2 regions of the Lactobacillus panisapium genome follow, and region 2 is predicted to be linked to the other one. Evidence: a T-box and tRNA genes for the amino acid it is inferred to sense, from the RefSeq annotation. Region 2 holds a T-box; the other holds one or more tRNA genes.
The links. A T-box is a leader RNA that pairs with one kind of tRNA and senses whether it is charged. The one in region 2 lies ahead of leuS (leucine--tRNA ligase), so its partner is inferred to be a tRNA-Leu.

Region 1 (14,534 bases), 850 kb from region 2:
ATTCATCAATTTATTTTGATTATTTAATTTTAGACAAGCCAATTATTTTTGTAACTAATTATTTGAGGCAGTATGAGCAAAAACGGGGACTTTTGCTTGGTCCTTATGAAGAAGTAGTTCCTGGTATTTGCGTTAAAACACAAGCAGATTTGCTTGCTGGGCTTAGTGCACCTGACCGAAAACAACAGAAACGGCAATATTGGCTGCACCTAACTAATCAATTGCAACATGAATCAGCGTGTGCGGCGATTTATACCTTAATGGCAAATCAGTATTAGAGGAAAAATTGTGAAGAAAACATTTTTAAATATTTTATATAATGCGGTTTATCAAATTTTTCTCGTTTTGGTACCGTTAATTACGGTACCGTATCTGTCCCGCATCTTGGGACCAAAAACTTACGGTATCTATAGTAATGTCAACAATATTGTGCAATTCCTGATGATTTTTTGTACTTTGTCAGTTTCTTACATTGGGATGAGAACCATTTCGCAAACACGCGCTTTCGGTAATCAGCAAGAATTAACGGATGCATTTTGGGGATTATGGTATTTTCAAGCGTTAGCTGGTCTGGTTACGATTATTTTGGTGGTTGCTGTCACCAGTTTTTGTCATCTTAAATACGGCAATTATCTATTATTGATGGTGCCATACTTAATCTCGGCACAAGTTGATATTTCCTGGTTTTTCCAAGGGTTGGCAGCCTTTGGCCGGGTGGTTTTAAAAAATACGGCAGTAAAGCTTGTTTCAGTTGTGCTAATTTTATTATGGGTTAAACAACCAGGGGATTTATGGAAATACATGTTAATCATGTCAGTTTCCACAATGCTAGGTTCATTTGTTTTTTGGTTTGATATTCACCGCTATGTCGGTGGACCAGTTAAGCACTTTTATAAGTACCAAACAACAATTAAAGCAATCATCACACTGCTTATTCCCCAAATTGCGACCCAAATCTATACGTCGCTTGATAAGCCAATTTTAGGGCTTTTTCAAAATTCCACTCAGGTGGCCTATTACGATAATTCACAGCGTATTTCGAATATGGTACTGGGAATTGTGACTAGTATTTCACTTGTAATTATGCCCAAAATGGCTGGTGAGGGTAAAAAGGAACAACGAGTTATTTTAAAAAAATCACTTGAAGCAACGGTAATGCTGGGAACGATGTTTGCCGTGATTATCATGGCAAATACGAAAGAATTTGTCCCATTTTTCTTTGGTCATAAATTTATTCCAATGACACCACTGATGTTCTTTTTTGCACTAACAATTGTCATGATTCCAACCGGTGGCGTTTTTGCCAACCAATTTGCCTTAGCCAATCACCGCGACCGTGATTATGCATTACCAGTAATTATTGGTGCCTTTCTTGAAGTGATTTTGAGTTACTTTCTTGACCGCCTTTATGGTGCAACCGGGGCGATGGTGGCAATCTTAATAACCGAATTTATTGTTTTGCTTTTGCGCTTGTGGATTGTGCGTGACGGCTATGACTTTAAGTATTCCTTTAAAGAAATTCCCAAGTACCTACTTATTTCCGTTATTGTCCTGGCAGTGGGGATGATTTTGCCACCAATAGTTTCATCAGCCTTTTTCAATATGGTAATAAAGTCAATAATCATGTTCCTTCTATATGTAGGATTAATGTTTTTGATGAAACTTGATTTTAACCAAGATATTATTATGTTACTAAAACGATTTTTTACACGAGGATAGAAATGATTCCTAAAATTATTCATTATGTTTGGGTCGGGGGTAATCCTAAACCTAAAAATATTCAGCGGTGCATGAAAACGTGGCAAAAGCACTTGCAGGACTACCAGATTATCGAATGGAACGAAGATAATTTTGATATTCATGAAAATAAGTACGTTGAACAGGCCTATAAGGCTAAAAAATGGGCGTTTGTTTCGGATTACATTCGGGCCAAAGCTGTGTACGAAATGGGCGGAATCTATTTGGATACGGACGTCTTAGTGTTAGATAACCTTGAATCCCTTCTTAATAATCGTGCCTTCGTTGGTTTTGAAAATCCGGCTAACCCGTTTACCGCCGTTTTTGGTGCAGAGAAGCATCATCCACTGCTGAAGGATATGTTGGCTTATTATGATGACCGTAACTTTTCATTTGATCATAATGATCAATTGGCGGGAGTTAATACGGTCTCAGTTTCCGATATTTTAAAAACCAAGTATCAAGCGCAGCCGAATAATAAGGAGCAAGTGTTAAGTAGTGGAATTCATGTTTATCCCGACGGTATTTTATGCAATCCATCGCCAAAGTCAAAAACCATTCATGTTTTTACCGGCACTTGGATGGAAGGCGCTAAACCACTAAAACGCAAATTAGTAACTGCTCTAAAAGTGCGCATTAAGACCCAAAAAGAAGCTGCACTTTACGCTAAGATTTTTCGCTAATGACGCAAGAAGAACTGCAAAAGCTGGTGGAAGAGGTTTCGCTGAAGTATTTTGGTAAGCCTTTTTGTTATGATGTCAAAATTAATTCCCGCATGACAACAACAGGGGGACGCTACCACTTAGCCGATCATCACCTCGAAATTAACGCTCATTTTTTAGCACCGCAGTACCGAGACGCCTTAATTGGCATCATTAAACACGAATTGGTGCATTATCATTTGCATCTTGCTAGCAAAGGTTATCGGCACCGTGATGCTGACTTTAAGGTGTTATTAGCAAAGGTGGGCGGCAGTCGTTATGCCCCTGATATCGGGTTAAAACGTAGCCGTAGAGTTAACTACATTTACCGCTGTCAAAGATGCGGTCAAACTTACCACCGCGTGCGTCGGATTAACGTTCGCCGGTATGCTTGCGGCAAGTGTGGCGGAAAGCTGAGACTTGATGGGACGCCGCATTAATGATATAAAAATTAATCAGTTTTGTTTGACAATTGATTAGGTACCAAACTATAATTCAAGTATAAACATTAGGTACCTAACTAAAATCAAAAAATAAATATTAAGGAGATTTAATCATGAGTCAAACAAGTGATAATTTAATGAAGCAATTACATTTCATTATGCGTGCAAGCCGTTATTTCATGTTTGAAAATAAACTGCCGATTTCGGGTCAAAAACGGGTTTTGGCGGTACTTAAGCTTGAAGATGGTCTAACACAAAACTATTTAGCAGAAATTTTAGCCTTAAAGCCTGGTTCACTGGCAGAATTGTTAAAAAAGATGGAAGCTAAAGGGATCATTAGACGTGAAACTGATGAAAAAGACAAACGAGTAAAACGGGTCTACTTGACTGAAGAAGGTCGTGAAGAGGCTAATAAGCTAGACGCACTGAAAAAGAAGCAAGATACCACTGCCTTTTTTGCCGGATTAAGTGAAGATGAACAGACCAATTTTAGTCATTACTTGGAGAAGATCGCTGATGGCTGGGATGATGACTTTAAACACGAAGCACAAAAGTTTGTTGATCCCACTTTTCGGATGCAAGCTTATTCAAAGTGGCACAAGTATGCTGAAAGCCACGACTTTTCTAAAGAAGAAATGCGCCAAATGTGTCACCGAATGCATAACCGGCACCATTACCATGATGAATACTGCCGCGATTTCAAACGACCAGATTTTAAGCATAAATATTGTGATTTTGATAAAAAATGGGAATATGACCGCGACTTTTGGCGAAAATTTTGGCATAATGAAGATGAAGAAATATAATTAGAATAAAGTAAAAAAAGTTTTTCAGTTAATGAAAAACTTTTTGTTTAGACAAATTTAGAAAGCCGGTATTTTAATGGCGTTCAAGTCACGTAAAGGTAAGACTAAGCAAGTTAAGCTAAGCGATTTCTTTCATTTATTAAATCAATTGGACTTAAAGAAATCTCTGTTTGTTATGGGCTTAACTTTTAGTCTAGTTACTAGCGCGGCTAATCTAGTTTTACCACTATTAACTCGTGACCTAGTTGATACAAGTAAATGGGACAAGTTTAACTATCATAGTATGGTAATTATTATTGTTATTTTCGTTGTTCAGCTGGTGTTAGGAACTCTGGGCGGCTACATTTTACGCTACTTCGGTGAAAGTGTTGTTAAGAGTTTGAGAGAGAAGTTATGGAACCACTTATTATCATTGCCAATTTCTTATTTTGACGAAAATAAAGCTGGCGAAAGCAGTTCGCGGTTGGTTAATGATACGGGAGTCATTAAAGACTTAATTGCTTCGCAATTTCCCAACTTTATTACTGGGGCGATTCAACTCTTCTTTTCGCTGATTATCCTGTTTGTGATGGATTGGCAGATGGCTTTATTGATGTTCACGATTGTCCCAATTGTGGTACTCGTTTTATTACCTGTTGGTCGAATCATGGCCAGGCTGGGACGAAAATTGCAGAGCGCCACGGCAGAATTTAACGGTGACGTTAGTGAAAAGCTGTCTGAAGTGCGGCTAATTAAAGCCAGCAATGGTGAAAATTTTGAACAAAAGCACGGGCAGCGAATGATTCAAAAAATATTTAACATTGGTGTAGTGGATGCCCGCGTGGAAGCTATTTTGCAACCAATCATGACTACTTTAATGATGGCCGCCTTTGCCGGCATCTTAGCTTTTGGCTTAATTCGTGTTGGCCAAGGCAGTTTATCTAGTGGATCCCTAGTTGCTTTTCTACTTTATTTATTTAATGTAATTGCTCCAGTGGCCAATTTTGCGACTTTCTTTTCTCAAATTCAAAAAGCGCTGGGATCGACTGAACGGATTCAAACGATTTTAGCAATTAAACCAGAGAAGGACAAAACTAGTCCGAAGACGGATTTAGCTAATAAGACGTTAACGGCTGAAAATTTAAGTTTTAGTTATGAACCAGGGGAGCCAGTTTTAGAATCGGTTTCATTCACCTCCAAGCCTAATTCGGTAATCGCCTTTGCTGGCCCAAGTGGTGGTGGGAAATCAACCATTTTTGCCCTAATTGAACGTTTTTACCAACCTGATAGCGGCAAAATTATGATCGATGAGCAAAATATTGCTGAGATTGATTTGGAGAATTGGCGCTCGCAGATCGGCTATGTTTCGCAAAATAGTGCCATTTTTTCTGGTACGATTCGTGATAATCTGACTTACGGCTTGCCTGGCAGTTTATCTGATGCTGAACTGTGGCGCGGATTGGCGCTTGCTTATGCTGACAAGTTTGTCAAAGATTTTCCTAAACAAATGGACACTGAGATTGGTGAACGCGGAATTAAGCTTTCTGGCGGACAAAAGCAGCGCCTGGCAATTGCACGTGCCTTTTTACGCGATCCCAAAATTTTGATGCTTGATGAAGCAACGGCTAGTTTAGATTCTGAATCTGAAAGTAAAGTACAACAAGCATTAGATAAGTTAATGGTGAACCGAACCACTTTAGTCATTGCTCACCGACTCGCAACGATTGTTAACGCTGACCAAATTTACTTTATTGAACATGGTCAAGTAACTGGTCACGGTACACATCACGAATTAATGAAAACCCATCCGCTATATGCACGTTATGTTAATGAACAGATGGTAGACTAGCATTACTGGCAGATAATGGCATTCTTGATTTAAAAATTTAACTATACTTCTAATAATCATCCATTGTTGCTTTAAACTTGGATGTTTTTTTATTTGCCTCAAAAATTTTTTACTAAAAAGGATATATGATTTACAGCTAAAATAATAAGTGCTAATATTATATAAGCACTTATTATAAGGAGAACAAAAATGAAATTTAGTTACGAACAAGAAACGGACTTAACCGCAGCAGATATTTGGCAATATTATGCCAATATCGACAATTGGTTTGCCTGGGAAGGAGATTTAGAAAAGGTCACTTTAGACGGGGACTTCATTCAAGGCACTAAAGGCCAGATGAAATTAGAAGGTCAGCCGGCAATGGATTTTGTTTTAGAATCAGTTACTGCAAATGAGGAGTTTACAGATCGGACACCAATCCCGGGAATGGGAGATGTCTATTTCACTCATCAGATTGGGAAAAAAGGTGCTAAGACGACCATCACTCATTCGGTTGAATTTGTTCCGCAGAATAGAGAAACTAATTCTGCGGACTTAAAATTTGTTGCAGAAATATTTGCAGATGTACCAGAGTCCATTTTTGCATTAGAAAAGGCGGCAAGAAAGAATGACTGAGTTTTCATCAAAGTATCGTGATGATTCAGCTGCATCTTTAGGTTTATCGTTTGCTAAAGTCTATAACAAATGGCATAAGCAAATTAAGGATGCACTTCAGGCAATTGAACTTACCCACCCGCAGTTCATTGTACTTGCATCTCTAGCATATCTTAGCCAAGATGAGGTCGAAGTTAATCAAGTTGCGCTCTCAAGACAAAGCGGGATTGATGTTATGACAGTTTCAACGATTTTAAAAAATCTCGAGAAAAACAATTTAGTCAAACGGGAAGTCTCTTTAACAGATACGCGAGCTAAGGCAATCAAGATGACTGCCACAGGTATGGAAAAAGTCAATGAGGCAACGCCAATCATTGAAAAGATTGATCAGGAATTTTTTGCTGTCCTAGGGGACAAGCAGGCTGAGTTAAATCAAATTTTGCAAAAATTAGTCAACCAATAATAGCGTAAAAAGCATTGGGCAGACATAAAGCATTAATCTGAAAATTAGGACAACTAATTGGAAGTGTTTGTTTTATGCCAGCATCTTTGCTTTTTTGTCGTAAAGAGCAAGCTCAGGCAATTTATTTTTAAAAAGCTCTTGTACTAGAATTAATTTTGGGTTATAGTATTGTATGTGTTGCGGGCATGGCGGAATTGGCAGACGCGCAAGACTAAGGATCTTGTGATCGCTTTTAGATCGTGGAAGTTCGAGTCTTCTTGCCCGCACTAAAGATAAATGGAGCTTTGGCTCCATTTTTTGTATAGTTTAATTATGGCACCACTAACTTTAAGGTGCTTTTTTTATTTTAAAAATTAATTACATTGCATGACTTAAGCTAAGAAGAGTTTATACTTATAGATAATGATTAAGAAGTAAGGGTAAATTTCATGGCGAAAAGACGTAAGGGAAAAAAGCAGTCTAATTTTGTAATTATACTTCGCACGTTTATTATTTTGTTTGTGTTGATAATTGCATTTGTGGCATTTAGATATTATCGCCGGCAAGCAATTCAGTCAGAACAAATCAGGCAGGAACAGCTAGCACGTGAAGAGGCAAGACAAAAAATTATTCGGCAGCATAAGGCTTTTATTAAGGAAATTGGTCCGATTGCTAAAGAAGTTGACCGCGAGTTTGAGCTTCTCCCGAGTATTACAATTGCGCAAGCTTGTCTTGAAAGTGACTATGGTCAAAGCAGTCTGTCGCAAAAATATAATAATTTGTTTGGTGTAAAAGGCACTAATCCTAATACTTCAGCAGTTTTAACTACGAAAGAGTACGTTAAGGGCAAATGGATTGTGGTCAAGGCGCGCTTTCAAATTTATGATTCTTACGAGGCATCAATTAGGGCACATGCTAGGCTTTTTCAAAAGGGAACCACTTGGAATAAGCAACAATATAAACACGTTTTAACCGCCAAAGATTACCGCAAGCAGGCTCACGCACTTGTTCAAGATGGGTACGCCACTGATCCGAATTATGCTGATAAATTGATTAAACTAATTGAACAATATCATCTTGATCGGTTTGATAAATAAAAGGCAATCTATCCTAAAAGATGCCTTCTTTTTTGGTACAATAATATAGTTACAAAATTTGGTTTGTGAAGGGAATTAGCATGAGCGAAGAAGCAATTTTAACAGGATTAAACGAGCAACAGCAAAAAGCTGTCCAGATTACTGAGGGGCCATTATTGGTTGTTGCCGGTGCGGGATCAGGCAAGACCTCTGTTTTAACCAGGCGAATCGCCTATCTCGTCGAAGAAAAGCAGGTTCTGCCGTGGAATATTTTGGCAATTACTTTTACTAATAAGGCTGCTACTGAAATGCGCGAACGGGAACAAAAATTACTCGGGCCGCAGGCAAATGACATTTGGATGTCGACTTTTCACGCTCTTTGTGTTCGAATTTTACGGCGTGATGCTGATAAAATCGGTTATGGCAGTAATTTCTCAATTGCTGATTCATCTGAACAATTAACACTAATTAAGCACATTGAAAAAGAGCAGAATCTCAATCCTAAGGTGTATGAACCGCGACGCGTATTATCCGCTATTTCTAATGCTAAAAATGATTTATTAACTCCTGATGCCTTTGCCGCTAGTAGCTCGACCCCGTTTGACAAGGTTGCTGCACAAGTATATCGAGAATACCAAAGGCGGTTAAAGCATGACCAGATTATGGACTTTGATGATTTGATTATGCAGACTTTAGTTTTATTTAAAACGGATCAGGCAGTTTTACACTATTATCAAAATAAATTTCGCTATTTGCTTGTGGATGAGTATCAGGATACTAACCAGGCGCAGTATGAACTCTGTCATGAATTAGCTGCCCAGTATAAAAATATTTGCGTTGTCGGTGATGCCGATCAGTCCATTTATGGCTGGCGCGGAGCAAATATGGAAAACATCATGAACTTCGAAAATGACTACAAAGATGCTGGCGTCCAAACAGTTAAGCTAGAGCAAAATTACCGCTCAACTGGTCATATTCTTTCAGCCGCTAATGCCGTGATTGAGAACAATCATAACCGAAAAGCCAAGAAATTATGGACAGACCAGGGAGACGGGGATAAGGTTACTTATTACCGTGCCCAAAGTGGTGACGATGAGGCGCATTTCATCATTTCAAAGATTCAAGAAGAGGTTAATGATCATAATCGCTCTTACCACGATTTTGCTGTTTTGTACCGGACAAATGCTCAATCGCGAACAGTCGAAGAAGCCTTTGTTAAGTCTAATGTTCCTTACCAAATTGTCGGCGGCCATAAATTCTACGATCGCAAAGAAATTATGGATATTATGGCATATCTTAAATTAGTGGCTAATCCCAGTGATTCGATGAGTTTTAACCGGATTATTAATACGCCAAAAAGAGGTATCGGCAATGTCAGTGTGGAAAAGTTTACGACTTTTGCTCGTGACAATAATTTGTCACTTCTTGATGCATTTAGCCACTTGACAATGACCGGCTTAACCGTCAGAGCAGCCAATAAATTAAGTGATTTTGGTGCAAAACTGCGTGATGCCATTGAGTATGCTAAAGATCACAGTGTGACCGGCTTAACGGAAAAGATTTTGCAGGATTTTGGTTATACTGATGCGCTAAAGGCTGAAAAAACGATTGAAGCCGAAACAAGACTTGAAAACTTGGATGAATTTCTTTCTGTAACTAAGCGTTTCGATGATCAATATGAGCCAGAAGATGATGAGTCAAACGCACTGAGTGATTTTTTGGCTGAAGTTTCGCTGTTAAGTGATCAGGATGACCTGGCTAACAATGATGATCAAGTGGCATTAATGACACTTCATGCGGCTAAGGGACTGGAATTTCCTGTTGTCTTCTTGGTAGGAATGGAAGACGGACTGTTCCCACTTTCACGTGCACTTTTAGAAGATGATCAGCTAGAAGAAGAACGCAGACTGGCTTATGTCGGCATTACCCGTGCTAAGCGGAAATTATATCTAACTAATGCTTACTCTAGAATGATGTATGGCAGAATGCAGAACAATCCACCATCAAGATTTTTGGATGAGATCGACCTAGCTGATTTAGAAACAGAAAATGCGGCTGCTCCAAGTATGGCTGATAGCAATTTTCAAGTTCAAACGGCTCCGTTTGCAAATGTTGATGAGCGTGCCCGTGCGCAAGTTTATACTCCAAAGGTCAAGCCTGCAGGTGCTGTGGGGGCTGAGAAAAAAGGTTGGAATGTTGGCGATCAAGTTGAACATAAGGCTTGGGGACGCGGAGTCGTTGCCAAGGTTAATGGTACTGGTGAAGACATGGAGCTTGATATCGCTTTTCCAAATATTGGAATCAAGCGCCTTCTAGCAGCATTTGCCCCAATTAAAAAGGTATAATGAAATCGGTAAGATCAAAATAATATTTTTTAATCAGGAGGAACAAAATGGCAGATTTAACTCTTGATGAAGCCAGAAAAGAAGTCGCTTCGCTTAGAGATAAGCTCGATCAGTGGGCTGATGCATACTATTCAAAAGATGCGCCAGAAGTTGAAGATAATGTTTATGACCAAAACTATCAGCGGTTAGTTGAATTGGAACAACAATTTCCGCAACTGGTTACGCAAGATTCAATTACGCAACGTGTTGGTGGTCAACTTGACAGTGAATTAACGAAGGTTACCCACCAGGTGCCAATGCTTTCAATGGGGGATGTATTTTCCAAAGAGGAGCTGCGTGCCTTTGATGAGCGGGTGCAAAAGCAAATCGGTCATGAAGTTGCCTATAACGTCGAACTAAAAATTGACGGTTTATCAATTAATTTGGAATATACGGATGGCAAGCTTACACGGGCGTCAACGCGTGGAAATGGTTTAGTCGGTGAAGACGTAACGCCGAATGCCCGCTTTATTTCAGATATTCCACAAACCTTGCCGGAAAAATTAACCATGGAGGTACGTGGCGAGTGTTATATGGGTAAGGAAGCTTTTGCCAAGTTAAACAGTGAACGTGATGAAAAGGGTGAGACCGTTTTTGCTAATCCGCGGAATGCTGCTGCCGGATCATTGCGCCAGCTAGATGCTAGTATTACCAAGCATCGTAATTTAAGTACTTTCATTTATACTTGGGTTAATCCTCCTGAGGAAATCAAGAGTCAGCATCAAGCAATTGAGAAGATGACAAGTTTAGGTTTCCACACTAATCAAACAGGTAAACGACTGGCTAAGATGGATGAAATCTTTGCGTTTATTGATGAATACACCGCTAAACGTGATTCACTGCAATACGGCATTGATGGCATTGTACTTAAGGTCGATGACTTGAATTTGCAAAACGAACTGGGCAATACGGTTAAAATTCCGCGGTGGGAAATCGCCTATAAGTTTCCACCAGAAGAGCAAGCAACAGTTGTTCACGAGATTAAATGGACGGTTGGCCGTACCGGTGTTGTAACGCCAACCGCAATCATGGATCCAGTACAGCTGGCTGGGACAACCGTCTCACACGCTGTTTTGCATAACGCCGATTTGCTCAAGCAAAAAGACGTCCGGATTGGTGATACCGTGATGCTGCATAAAGCTGGCGATATTATTCCAGAAATTTCAGAAGTGGTCATGGCCAAACGCCCTAAGGATAGTGAACCTTATCCGATTCCAACAGAATGTCCTTCATGTGGTGAAAAATTAATTCACTTAAAAGATGAAGTTGCATTGCGGTGTGTTAATCCTTCATGTCCTGCTCAGATTGAAGAGGGCATTACCCACTTTGCTTCGCGGCCAGCAATGAATATCGATGGTCTAGGGCCGAAAATTGTTCGGCAATTAATTACAAACGATTTAGTTCACAACGTAGCTGACTTATACCATTTACAAGCCAGCGATTTAGCTAAGCTTGATCATTTTAAGGATAAGTCAATTAATAATTTATTGACTGCAATCAACAATTCGAAGAGAAATTCGGTTGAATTACTGTTAACCGGTCTTGGAATTGATCATGTTGGTGCTAAAGCTGCGCGTTTAATTTCCCAAAAGTTTAAAAATATGACAAAGATTATGGAAGCGGACGTGCAAGAAGTAGCTGCAATCGATACAATAGGCATGACAATTGCAGAAGCATTGACGACTTATTTTGCGCAAGATGAAGTGGTCGAACTAGTCAAAAAACTGCAGGCTAGTGGTCTTAATATGGATTACTTGGGTGAAACCGAGGAACAAGTAGAAGAAATTCCTGATAATTATTTCAAAAATAAGACGGTAGTTTTAACCGGAACGCTTTCCCACTTTACTCGTAGTGAATTTACCCAAAAGTTGCAAGCACTGGGTGCTAAGGTAACCGGGTCTGTTTCTGGTAAAACTGACTATGTCATTTATGGTAAAGATGCTGGTTCAAAATACACTAAGGCGCAAAAGCTTGGTGTGCCGTTATTGACTGAGGAAGAAGCAATTGCTCAGGTTAAATAAAGGAAACAAGTAAAGTGAAAAAATATCTGCAGATAATCGCAATTTTAGGAGCAGCAGTTAGTTTAACAGCTTGTGGTAATTTAAAAAATTCCAATCTGGCTAATAATGCTAAAACGTCATCTAGTTCAAGTACTAAAACTTATCAGACTACAGAAACCGGTAATAACGGTTATACGGTTTTATTAAAAAATGGTCACTATGTTACTAGTCCGATCGCTGGTTTAACAGCAACCGATAATGATAATTCGGTTGACACGCGTGAACTTGAACGTGGGCTTATTCAAATTTCTAAAGAGGCATTTTCAACTAACTCATTTGTTTTTCAAGAAGGGCAATACATTACATCAACGGTTGCCAATGACTGGTTAGGTCGAAAATCAAAATCTAATCCTTTAGGACTTAATCCCGAATTAGGAACGAAGAAAAAGTACAATCCGTATTATTTGGAAGAAATCATGGAGCAGGACTTTTTAACTGGCTCGGGGTCAAATTATCGCATAGGCGGGATGAGTATTGGCTTAGCCATTAATTCGATTGATTATTATCAAAAGAAAAAGGGTGGGCCAGAATATCAAATGACAATTCCGCGTTCAGCCCAAAAAAAATATGGCCAGCAGACTGCTGAACAAATAGTGGCGCGATTACGGAAGAAAAAAGCGTTAAAGAATATTCCGATTACGGTTGGCCTTTTTGCTAAAGAAAGTAAAGATTCGTTAGTTAGCGGAAGTTACTTTTTGAGCGGGACAGCGGCTGCTAATAGTAGTAAAATAACTAAATGGAAAACTATTAACACCCAAACAGAGGTATTGCCAACTATTGGTAATAAAAAAGCAATCAACAGTAGTAACGCTTCAAGCTTCAACAGTTTTAAGGAATCAATTCAAAATTATTTCCCTAATATTAGTGGCGTTACTGCTACGCTGCGCTATGAAAATGGCAAACTAGCACAAGAAAATATCTCGATTACAACACAGTTTTACGGCTATGAGCAAATTCAAAGCTTTACTAGGCTTGTTTTGTCAACTGCGAAGAAATATTTAGCTAGTGATGTGCCGATTGAAATAAAAATTGGTTCGGTAAACGATATTCAAGCGTTGGTTGCCAAGGAAACAGAAGATAGTAGTTATCAAGTCCATATTTATGGCGGTGAATAGGGAGGTATATGCGTGGAAATCACAGAAGAAACAATTAAGCACGTTGCGACTTTGTCGCGGCTTGAGATTAATGATAAAGATATTGAAAAAGTGACTGAGCAAATGAGTTCAATCATCAATATGGCTGATCAGTTATCAGAAGTTGACACTGATGGTGTTGGCGAAACGGTACAAGTAGTTGACCGTGATACTGTATTTAGAGAAGACAAACCTGAGCACTGGCAAGACCGTGATGAATTAATGAAAAATGTTCCTGAACAAGCCAATGGCTTTATCAAGGTTCCTGTAATTATTAATAAGGATGAGGACGAGTAATGAATTATTTAAATGAAGATATTGACTCATTAAACGAAAAGCTTGCCCAAGGAACATTGTCCGCAGACAAATTGGCGCAAGATACAGTCGCAAACATTAAAAAGACGGATGACAAGCTAAACGCGTGGATTACGGTTCAAGAAGATGCCAAGCCAGCAGAAAACTTGGATTTTGCTAAGAATAAATTAGCTGGTATCCCAATTGCTATTAAAGACAACATCATTACTAAAGATGTTAAGACAACAGCCGCTAGCCATATTTTAGACAATTATATTCCAGTTTATGATGCAACGGTAATTGAGCGCTTAAAGAAGGCGCAAGCAACTTTTGTCGGTAAAACTAATATGGATGAATTTGCGATGGGGTCATCAACTGAGCACTCATACTTTGGCGCAACCCATAATCCGTGGAATCTAGATAAGGTACCTGGTGGTTCATCTGGTGGTTCTGCAGCAGCTGTTGCCTCTGGCCAAGTAGTTGCCGCTTTGGGTTCCGACACCGGTGGTTCGATTCGTCAACCGTCTGCTTTTAACGGTATTTTTGGTATTAAACCAACTTATGGTCGTGTATCTCGTTGGGGCTTAATTGCTTTTGCTTCCTCACTTGACGAAATCGGGGTAATGAGTAAGCGTGCTAAAACTTCGGCACAAGTGCTTAATGTTATTGCCGGTGCTGATGACCATGATTCTACTCTTTCAACTAGAGAAGTGCCTGATTTCACTAAATACATCGGTAAAGATGTCAAGGGAATGCGGGTAGCAGTTGTTAAGGAATATATGGATGCCGTTGATGGCGAAGTGCATGATATCATTCAACAACAAATTGATACTTTAAAGGATGCTGGCGCCATTATTAATGAAGTATCGCTTCCATTAACTAAGTATGCCGTTCCTGATTACTACATCATCGCATCAAGTGAAGCATCATCTAACTTACAAAGATTTGATGGTATTCGTTATGGTTACCGCTCAAAAGATGCTAAAAACTTACTTGATGTTTACGTTAAATCACGTTCAGAAGGCTTTGGTGAAGA
Region 2 (10,236 bases):
AAGGAGGAATTGGCATGCAAAAGCGTTTAACCAAATCAAGAGATAAAATTTTAACTGGTGTATTAGGCGGAATCGCTGAATATTTTGGCTGGGATAAAGCCTGGACTAGAATCGGCGGCGCAATGGTTATTTGTTTTACCGGCTTTGGGTTAATCGCCTATATTGCCGCAGCAATTGCTATGCCGGACAAAACGCGTGCTGATGACATTCCTTCTGGTGAATATCGTCAATACTAATTGCGTTTACCTATTACTCTTGTTAAAATGAAGTTCCTTGGCAGGGGCACAAGCAAAAACATCATAAGTTAGTTTTTGCTGGCTACAAGAATTTTAGTAATACTAATATTTCTGCATCAAAGAGCATGAGTTCTCAATTATTGAACCCATGCTCTTTTTTGAATTTGACTCATAATTTAATTTCTTTAATTCGCCAAAAAAGCAGAATTTCTCGTTGCATATAGATTCCCACTCCCTTGCCGTTAATATCAGCGACAAAGTAGCCAATATTTTCTGAGCCACCTTGAAAATCAGTCACACTGTCACAATGAGTGTCTTTTTTTAAATGTAATAAATATGACCTAGTCTTCTTATCTGCTGCAACTTGGCGCATCCTCTTAGTATCATGACTTTGCAGCATTTGGTTAACCTCAAATTTTGCCGAAAGCGGAACCCACGAGTTTTGGTAAAAAAACCAGTAGAAGAAAGCACCAAAAATAAAAATAAAGATAAAAATTCCTTTTTTTCTGATATTCATGATTTTTTCTTTTTCCATCAATTAAAACAGTATTTGTTAAATATTATTGCAGTAGTTAACTGATCTGTTAATTGAACCACCTTAAACTTAGTAAAAAATAAAAAAGCATTGAGTAATATTCACTCAATGCTAATTATTAATTTTATGCTTTTATATGCAGCTTGGCCAAAAGCGGCACAATTTTATCGCCTAAGATCTTCTGCGCTAAGTTCGATTTAATCGCCGCAGCGGCGTAGAAGATTCCCCCAACTAGCACTGCAACAACGACAATAATTGGAGCTTGAAGGCGACTAGCAGGACTCAAGAAGAGCTCAAGCACTTTTTCAACGCCAAGAACAATCAGGAACATAATCAGCGAAAAACCAGTAATTCCAATAAAACGCCTGCTTGTGCGTCCTTGGTTGAAATCATAGACTACTTCTAGGTGTTTAAGAGCCAAAAAGATAATCACAAACATCCCTAAATTAGTGGCTACAAGTGGTCCAAACACTTTAAATACGTAAATCATCGGATATTGCACAATCAGTTTAATGATTAGACCTAACACTAGATACTTAATTGCCAGACCATTTTCTGATAATCCCTGCAAAATTGCCATTAATACCGTAAACATCCCCAATGTAATCGAGGTAAAGGCAGACAAATACAGAATATTAGAACCCAACTGATCAAAACCATAAAAAATGGTGTAAATTGGCGTAGCAATGGCTGCCATACCAAACGCAGCCGGAATCATTACAAACAAAAACAAATCTAGTGTGTTGCCGATCTGTTTAGAAATCCCGGCAAAATCATGCTTAGCATGTGCAGCAGATAATAATGGTATCGCAGTTACCGCCATTGCACTAGCCAAAGAAACAATAATCATGATTAGCTTATTAGCGTTCAACGCAAATAACGCATACCACGTTTCAATCGTGTTGTAACTAGCCTTGACCACACTAGCAATCATTGGGTGGAAAGTATATTGATCCACTAGGTAAAATAATTGAATTCCCGCATCAATAATAATAAACGGAATTGCTTGCTCAATTATCTCTTTAAATAAGGCTGCTGTCGAAACCTGAATTTCGTTTTCGGAATTTTCAACTAGGTAATTTAATTTTTTTCTTCTGGAAAGCAAGAACCAGCATAAAATCAAAATACCAAAAATTGCACCAATAGCAGCGGCGAAGTTGGATTGAACAACTGCATCAACAAAATTACCGTGCTGCACTTGCATAATTACGTAAGCAGTTAAAAGCATCCAAGCAACCCGGGCAAATTGCTCAACAAACTGCGACATTGCCGACGGCATCATATCAGCGTATCCCTGAAAATAACCCCGCATAATGCTTAACACGGGAATGAGCAGGATAGCATAAGACAAACTGCGCATTACCGCAACTTGGCGTGGATCGCTACGAGACCCATTCGAAGCTAAAAATGGTGAAGCAAAATACATAATCGCAGCTGATGCAACACCCAAAACAATCATCAAGACAAGACCACGGTGAAACAATTTGCGCCCTACACCATATTCATTTAGGGCATTATACTTAGCCACTTGTTTGGCCACTGCTCCCGGGATTCCTGCTGTCGAAATTAAGATAAAAATACTATAAATGTTATAACTACGCGCAGTTAAAGCATTAGCGATATTACCATAAGGTGACATCCAGATAAACCACGGAATAATGTAAAGTGCACCTAAAATACGTGAGGTAATTGAGCCAAAAGTCATCCACGCGCTACCCTTAATAAAGGTATCTTGCGTATTTTGTTCTTTTAAATTATTTTCTTTCATCAATTTTCCCTAAATTCGTGTACTAACTATTTTATTTTGAATGAAAAACGACAATTAACAATCAATATACTTATCACTTTAGGAAAAATTAACTTTATTTAGCAACAATATTGACAATTTTATTTGGCACCACAATTACCTTTTTGATTTCCTTACCAGTCAAGAATTTTTGGACATGTTCAAGTTCTAAGGCTTGTTTTTGCAAATCCTCTTGGCTTGAATCCTTGCCAGCTGTGAAATTACCGCGCAATTTACCATTAACTTGAACCATAATATCAACTGTTGATTCAACAAGCTTAGCAGGATCATATGTTGGCCATTTAGCAAAAGTAACAGATTCGTTATGACCAAAGATTTGCCAAATCTCTTCCATCATGTGTGGTGCAATTGGTGCAATCATCGTAATAAAGCCTTCAGCATATTCCCGCGGAATAGTTTTAGCCTTTTGAGCAGCGTTGATGAAGACCATTAACTGTGAGATGGCGGTATTGAAATGCAAATCATTAAAGTCTTCTGTGACCTTCTTGACAGTTTCATTGTAGATTTTATCCAAAGTACCATCATTTTCGGCCACAATATTTTCTTGTGGAATTGCCTGTAAGTCAAGATCGTTAACAAACAAACGCCAGATTCGGTCAAGAAACTTCTTGGTTGAAGCTGGGCCATTGTCATCCCAATCAATTGAAGCATCAAGTGGTCCCATGAACATCTCATACATTCTTAGACTGTCAGCACCATATTCGTCAATCACATCATCAGGATTAACGACATTCCCCTTTGACTTAGACATCTTGTCATGGTCTTTAAGAATTAGTCCTTGATTGTATAAGCGTTGGAATGGCTCTTCATTTGGTACCACGCCAAGATCGTATAACACCATATTCCAAAATCTAGCATAAAGAAGGTGTCTAACGGCGTGTTCTGCCCCACCAATGTATAAGTCAACTGGCGTCCACTTCTTTAACAATTCGTAATCTGCTAATTTGTTATCATTATGCGGATCAATATAGCGTAAGAAGTACCAAGAAGAACCAGCCCAGTTAGGCATTGTGTTCGTTTCCCGCTTACCTTTGCGACCATTTTGATCAACAACATTAACCCAATCCTTCAAGTTAACTAACGGACTTTCAGGTGTACCTGATGGCTTAATATCAGTTGCATGTGGCAATACAAGTGGCAGTTCATCTTCGGGAACAAGAGTAGTTTCGCCGTCTTCCCAGTGAATAACCGGGATAGGCTCGCCCCAATAACGTTGCCGGCTAAATTCCCAGTCGCGCAACTTGTAGTTAACCTTTTGCTTACCAGCATTGTGTTCTTCAAGCCACGAAACCATTTTTTCTTTTGCATCTGCCACATTCAGGCCATTTAAGAAGTCTGAATCAATGTGTGGTCCCTCACCAGTGAAGGCCTCTTTATTAATGTCGCCGCCTTTAATAACCGCCTTAATTGGCAAATGGAATTTTTGAGCAAACTCATAATCACGTGTATCGTGAGCGGGAACTGCCATAACAGCGCCTGTTCCGTAACTTGCCAGAACGTAGTCAGCAATCCAGATTGGAATTTCCTCATTATTGACCGGATTGATAGCGTAAGCACCGGTAAATACACCAGTCTTATTTTTATTTAAATCGGTTCTTTCCAAATCTGATTTAGATTCAATTTGCTTAATATAAGCATCAACATCAGCCTGGTGACCAGCAGTAGTAATTTTTTGGACCAACTTATTTTCTGGGGCTAAAACCGCATAGGTAGCACCAAAAAGCGTATCAGGTCTAGTACTGAACACATCAAATGTTTGATCAGAATCCTTAATCTTGAATGTAATTTGAGCCCCAACTGAACGACCAATCCAGTTACGTTGCATTTCTTTAATATTTTCTGGCCAATCAAGATTATCAAGACCAGCAAGAAGACGGTCGGCATATTTAGTTATCCGAAGCATCCATTGTTTCATGTTCCGGCGATAAATTGGGTAGCCACCACGTTCGGTTTTACCATCAACGATATCTTCGTTAGCAACAACAGTTCCTAAATCTGGTGACCAGTTAACCGGAACTTCTGCTTCATAAGCAAGACCGTGCTTATACATTTGCTCAAATGTCCACTGCGTCCATTTGTAATATTTTGGATCACTTGTTGAGATTTCTCGGTTCCAGTCATAAGAAAAGCCTAACTTATTTAATTGTCTCTTAAAGTTAGCAATATTGTCCCTAGTTACGACAGCTGGGTCTTGACCAGTCTGCAATGCATATTGCTCAGTTGGTAAACCAAAAGCATCCCAGCCCATTGGATGCAGCACATTGTAACCCTCACTACGCTTCATACGCGCAATAATATCGGTTGCCGTATATCCTTCTGGGTGCCCTACGTGCAATCCCTTACCAGATGGGAATGGAAACATATCTAAAACATAATAATTTTTCTTTTGCGGATCACTACCCGTTTTAAATGTTTGATTTTTTTCCCAATAATCTTGCCATTTTTGCTCAACTACTTTGTGATTGTACATAAACATTTCCCTCATAAAAAAAGTCCTATGAAATAAACTCATAGGACGAATAATCGCGGTACCACCTAAGTTTCACGTAAATTAACGTGACCCTCACAAGCCCCTTAACGCGGATAGCAAACGAAAGATTTAACCTAGGCTCAGTTCACAATATATTTTTCAAGTCTTGCACCAACCGACTCTTCTCTATAGAAAAATAAAATTGCTACTAGTTCCTAACCTTTATTTTTTGATCAATAATGATTATAATTTACCACAAATGCTAAAAAAAACAAGGGGAGAAAGATATTTGAACACTACAGATCATTCGAAAAAAGATACAATCATACCCGCGACCATATTTCTACTTATCTACGCGGCTTGGGCAATTCTGGTTTCCTCTGGCAACCAATTTATCCATCAGTTTGATAAATCGTTAATTGGTTTAATTTGTAATAACAACCCTGCTATCATCAAATTCGCAACCACTTTTACCAACTTGGGCAATACTAGCGTTATTATGGTTGCGACCATTATTCTGGTAATTGTTTTAGGCGTTTTTCGCAAATACGCTTTCGCGGTTTTTACAGCGGGAACAATGATTGCAGCTAATGGTTACAATTGGATCATTAAACATGCGATTGGTCGGCAGCGACCAATGGTGCACCACCTTGTTGAAGCGCATGGTTACAGTTTTCCTTCAGGACACTCCGTGGGAAGTGCCACACTTTTTGGCATTCTGATCATTTTAACCATCTTGCTAGTTAAGAAGAAAGGACTTAAAATCATTCTGTGTATCATTTGGCTATGTTTTCCCATACTGATTGGCTACACGAGAATCTTTGACCATGTTCACTATCCATCCGATGTTGTCGGTGGCTTTTTAGAGGGTATCTCCTTCTTACTAATTGGGTACTCATTTTTATACCATTACTATTTAGATAAATGAAGATTAAGTCGTTTTAAATAAACGGCTTTTTTATTTGCTCTTTTTCTTGAAAGCAGCTCAGAACATTATTTGATAACGCTAAGCAAATCTCGCTGCAGGTGTTCTTGTAAAACCGCGTGAAGTTTAACCAATTGGTCTTGATAGTCCGAACTGAAATTTCGTGGGCTTTGATCATTTACAAACCGACCGGCGTTTGTCATTCCCCAAAATTGAGCGGTATCGTCATCAAAAACTTTAAATGCATTCATGTATTTATCCCAGACTTGATCGTTTTGACCAATGCCATCACCAACATAGCCTTGGCCGCCACCAAGGTAGCCGCAGTTCATAATGGTGTACAGATATTTCCCGCTAAGTAACCCGATTAAACCATTTTTACCTGCTTCATAGGCAAATCCGGCAGCAAAAACTTTTTCAATATAGCCCTTAACGATACTTACAGGAGCATCATGCCAATTAGGATAAGCAAAAAGAATCACATCTGCCTTTTTTACAAACGACTGCTCTTGAGCAAGGTAAGCCGGTGCTTCACCTAGGCCATCTTTGACATAGTAAAATTCTTCTTGGTGTAAAACGGGATCATAATTAAGATCATAGAGATCGCGTAATTCAACTGCCCAATCATTTTCCTCTAAATAGCGCATAGCGGTATAAACCAAATCATAAGTTAAACTATATTTTCTTGGTTCTCCGACAATAAACAAGGCCTTTTTCTGATTAGGTTTAGCGTTAAAACCGTGTGGTGTATATGGCTGCTGCAATTCTTGCGGTACCACTGTCCCAGAAGTTCTTATTTCTCCGTTTAAAATTTTTTGAGCTAATTCCATTTAATTATTTCTCCTCTACTAGTTTTACCTTAACGGCAAATTTTTTAGTTTTAATGATAATTTTTATGCCTGCTGTTTGTTCTTACTTTGATAGATACTATTAAAAAGCAAGGCAAGAACAATTGCCACTAGTGAAGCCACAAATACTCCCTTTAAAGCACTGAACAATACCTGACGCAGCTGCGGAACCAAATTGGCTGCTAGCTCCTTGGCTTTAGCCGATGAAACAATTTTGTTCATCATTGCCTGATTTAATTGTGGGTTCTTGGCTAACTGTTTAGCAACCACCGTGTTAAAGGTAATACCAAAGATTGACATCATCATTGTTTGTCCTAAAAAGCGCATCAAAGTATTAAACGATGTGGCGACGCCCACATTACTTGGTTCAACTAAAACTTGCGCCTGTACTTGGGAAGCAGGAATTACGACACCAAAGGCAACGCCATTAATCCCAGCAATAACGTAATAAGTCCAGACGGGCGTAGTAATCGGTAAGATTAAGAGTACGCAATCTACTATTAAGATAATTGTTAATACCCCATAGAAAGTCTTCCGAACACCCCAACGTTTGAGCAGTCTGCCTACCAAAAATGAGCCAACAACCCAAAGAAGTGAACAAGGAGTTACCGCAAAGCCTGCTACCGTGGCACTGACACCTTTAACTCCCTGCATCCAAGTCGGAAGATAGAATTCAAAGCCGGCAACAACACCACCAATTAATAATGTTGTCATGTTCATAGCCAGAAATTGGCGCTTTTTAAGCATTGTTATGGGCATTATTGGGTCTTCGGCACGTTTTTCTTCCCGGTAAAAAAGTATGGCACAGACAAGCACCACTGTAAATAAGACAAGGAGATACACTGGCTTAAGTGTGCCCAGCTGCTGCAATAAAAACATTAAACTCAGAAGCAAAATCATTAACCAGAAAGTGCCTTTAAGATCCAGTTTGACCTTTGTTTTAGCTCGTGATTCATTCATAAAGATGATTACCAAAATTAAGGCAAGAAGACCAATGGGTACGTTGATGTAAAAGACCCAGTGCCAGGATAATTTTTGGATAACAAAGCCGCCTAAAAGCGGCGCAATAATGGATGCTACTAGCCAAAAGCCGGAATTGAGTCCTAACATTTTAGCTCGTCTTTCTGGTTCATACATGTCAGCTAGGATAGTCATCGCAACAGGCTGAACAGCACCGGAGCCCAAGCCTTGAATAACTCGAAATAAAATTAACTGAACCATGTTATGGGCTAAGCCACAAAGAGCTGAGCCAACTATAAAAAGCGTTATTCCAAATAGAAAAATTGGTTTACGTCCAACACTGTCTGCCAATTTGCCAAAAATGGGTGTTGATACGGTTGTCATGAACACAAAGATGGCAACAACCCAATTCATAATTTTTAAACCATTTAGACTTGAAACAATTGTGGGCATTGCTGTTGAGACAATTGTTCCTTCGATAGCAGTCATAAAGGTGGTCAAAAATACGGCAAGCGTTATGACCATTACATTAACTTTTTTCAAAATTCTTCCTCCTTAATCTCAATTTGTTGCTTAAAAATTGCCGATTTCAACTTAGTCTCCCGACTTTAAGTCAAAAAGCTGGCATGATTATCTGCTTATTTACTCCCACTTATTAGCATACTAATCAGACCATTTCTATATTATTAATTGTCACCCCCTCTTTATTAGCTAATTCAAACCATAATTCATTCTCATCAATTATCATTTTTTATCACGTAAATATATCACAAAATATTACTATGATAAACACATTTTAATATTGCCATTAGGTCAATTAAAAATTACTAGTAGAAGCTTTTTTGATAACTAATTGACTATTGCGAGCTATGTAGCAGTAATAAATTAATAAAAAACATATTTATAATCTTGAATTTATAAAACTTAGAAATCGCTTTCTTTAAATGCTATACACTTACCAGTTTTTCTGCTAATTTTTAGCCATATCAGATTATTTGTTAACGCCTATTTTTCTTATTATTAATCACTCTTTTAATGCTGGCTTTTTGTTTATTAATTATGTATTAATTCTTACTTTGTATCTATCAAAACAATACGTACAGTTAATTTTTTGTAAAACAAAAAGGGAATCGAAATTCGATTCCCCAAAATTGTTAATCTTCAGTTTTAATACTTTAGGTTAATTTACTTGTTTCTTTTTATAAATGCAGTTGAAAATAATTGATAGGACAATTGCTACAAGTGATACGGTATAGACTCCCTTAAGAGCACTAAACAGTACTTGACGCAATTGAGGAATCAAATTAGCTGCTAATTCTTTTGCTTTTTCTGCCGAAACTATTTTGTTCATCATTGATTGTGTTAGGTTTGGGTGTTTTGCTAGTTGACTGGCAACGATTGTATTAAAAGTAATACCATAAATCGATACCATCATCGTTTGTCCTAAATAACGCATTAACGTGTTAAATGAGGTTGCCACCCCAACATTATTTTGATCAACCAATACTTGTGAGCGAACTTGCGCAGCGGTCATAACAGAACCAAAGGCGAACCCATTCATTGTGGCAATAATACAGAATACCCAAAATGGCGTATGTACCGGTACGATTAAGAGCATGCAATCAGCAAGCAGCAGCAGCGTCAACATGCCGAAGAATGTTTTGCGCACGCCCCATCTACTGAGCATCCCGCCAATCAAAAATGAACCGATCACCCACATCACTGAACTTGGTGTAACCGCAAAACCAGCAATTGTAGCAGACGTCCCTTTAATCCCCTGCATCCAAGTTGGAATATAGAATTCGAAACCAATCACAACGCCTGAAATAAACAGCGTAATCATGTTCACTGCCAAGAATTCTCTACCTTTAAGCATCGTCAAAGGCATTATTGGATCTTCAGCCCGCTTTTCTTCATGGTAGAACATCATTGCACTAAGAATAATTAAAGCTGCCAAAGCCAGTAAAATAATTGGGCTAAGTGAACTTAATTCTTGCAAGGTAAACATTAAAGTTAGTAGTAAAACTACTAGCCAAAATGTTCCCTTAACATCCAACTTGGTCTTCTTTTTCGCTTTTGGTTCACTTAAGAACACAACAACGAGTAAAAAGGCAATTAAACCAATTGGAACGTTAATGTAAAAGACCCAGTGCCATGAAAGGTTTTGGACAATAAAACCACCGAGTAATGGTGCGATCACCGATGCCACTCCCCAAAATCCGGAATTGAGTCCTAACATCTTAGTCCGTTTTTCCAAAGTATACATGTCGGCAATGATTGTCATTGCAACAGGCTGAACAGCACCAGAGCCTAGACCCTGAATCACCCGAAATAGAATTAGTTCTAGCATGTTATTGGCCTGTCCGCAAAGTGCAGAACCAATGACAAAAAGAGCAATCCCAAAAAGAAAGATCGGCTTACGGCCTATGCTATCAGCTAATTTGCCGTACAAAGG

Region 1: it encodes a tRNA-Leu, which carries the amino acid that the T-box ahead of leuS (leucine--tRNA ligase) is inferred to sense. The anticodon was not compared.

What each region holds. Positions count from the first base shown of each region.
Region 1 covers NZ_CP048268.1:617,614-632,147, forward strand. Annotated here, with positions in the region: gene GYM71_RS03095 (CDP-glycerol glycerophosphotransferase family protein) at 1-278, shown strand, start outside; gene GYM71_RS03100 (oligosaccharide flippase family protein) at 289-1,719, shown strand; gene GYM71_RS03105 (glycosyltransferase family 32 protein) at 1,722-2,420, shown strand; gene GYM71_RS03110 (SprT family protein) at 2,420-2,878, shown strand; gene GYM71_RS03115 (MarR family winged helix-turn-helix transcriptional regulator) at 2,995-3,687, shown strand; gene GYM71_RS03120 (ABC transporter ATP-binding protein) at 3,764-5,515, shown strand; gene GYM71_RS03125 (SRPBCC family protein) at 5,705-6,130, shown strand; gene GYM71_RS03130 (MarR family winged helix-turn-helix transcriptional regulator) at 6,123-6,572, shown strand; tRNA gene GYM71_RS03135 (tRNA-Leu) at 6,752-6,838, shown strand; gene GYM71_RS03140 (glycoside hydrolase family 73 protein) at 7,001-7,648, shown strand; gene pcrA (DNA helicase PcrA) at 7,729-9,972, shown strand; gene ligA (NAD-dependent DNA ligase LigA) at 10,020-12,032, shown strand; gene GYM71_RS03155 (CamS family sex pheromone protein) at 12,047-13,186, shown strand; gene gatC (Asp-tRNA(Asn)/Glu-tRNA(Gln) amidotransferase subunit GatC) at 13,199-13,501, shown strand; gene gatA (Asp-tRNA(Asn)/Glu-tRNA(Gln) amidotransferase subunit GatA) at 13,501-14,534, shown strand, end outside.
Region 2 covers NZ_CP048268.1:1,474,484-1,484,719, forward strand. Annotated here, with positions in the region: gene GYM71_RS07030 (PspC domain-containing protein) at 15-236, shown strand; gene GYM71_RS07035 (hypothetical protein) at 406-753, opposite strand; gene GYM71_RS07040 (putative polysaccharide biosynthesis protein) at 896-2,539, opposite strand; gene leuS (leucine--tRNA ligase) at 2,634-5,048, opposite strand; T-box leader at 5,087-5,279, opposite strand; gene GYM71_RS07050 (phosphatase PAP2 family protein) at 5,308-5,976, shown strand; gene GYM71_RS07055 (NAD(P)H-dependent oxidoreductase) at 6,042-6,803, opposite strand; gene GYM71_RS07060 (MDR family MFS transporter) at 6,867-8,324, opposite strand; gene GYM71_RS07065 (MDR family MFS transporter) at 8,962-10,236, opposite strand, start outside.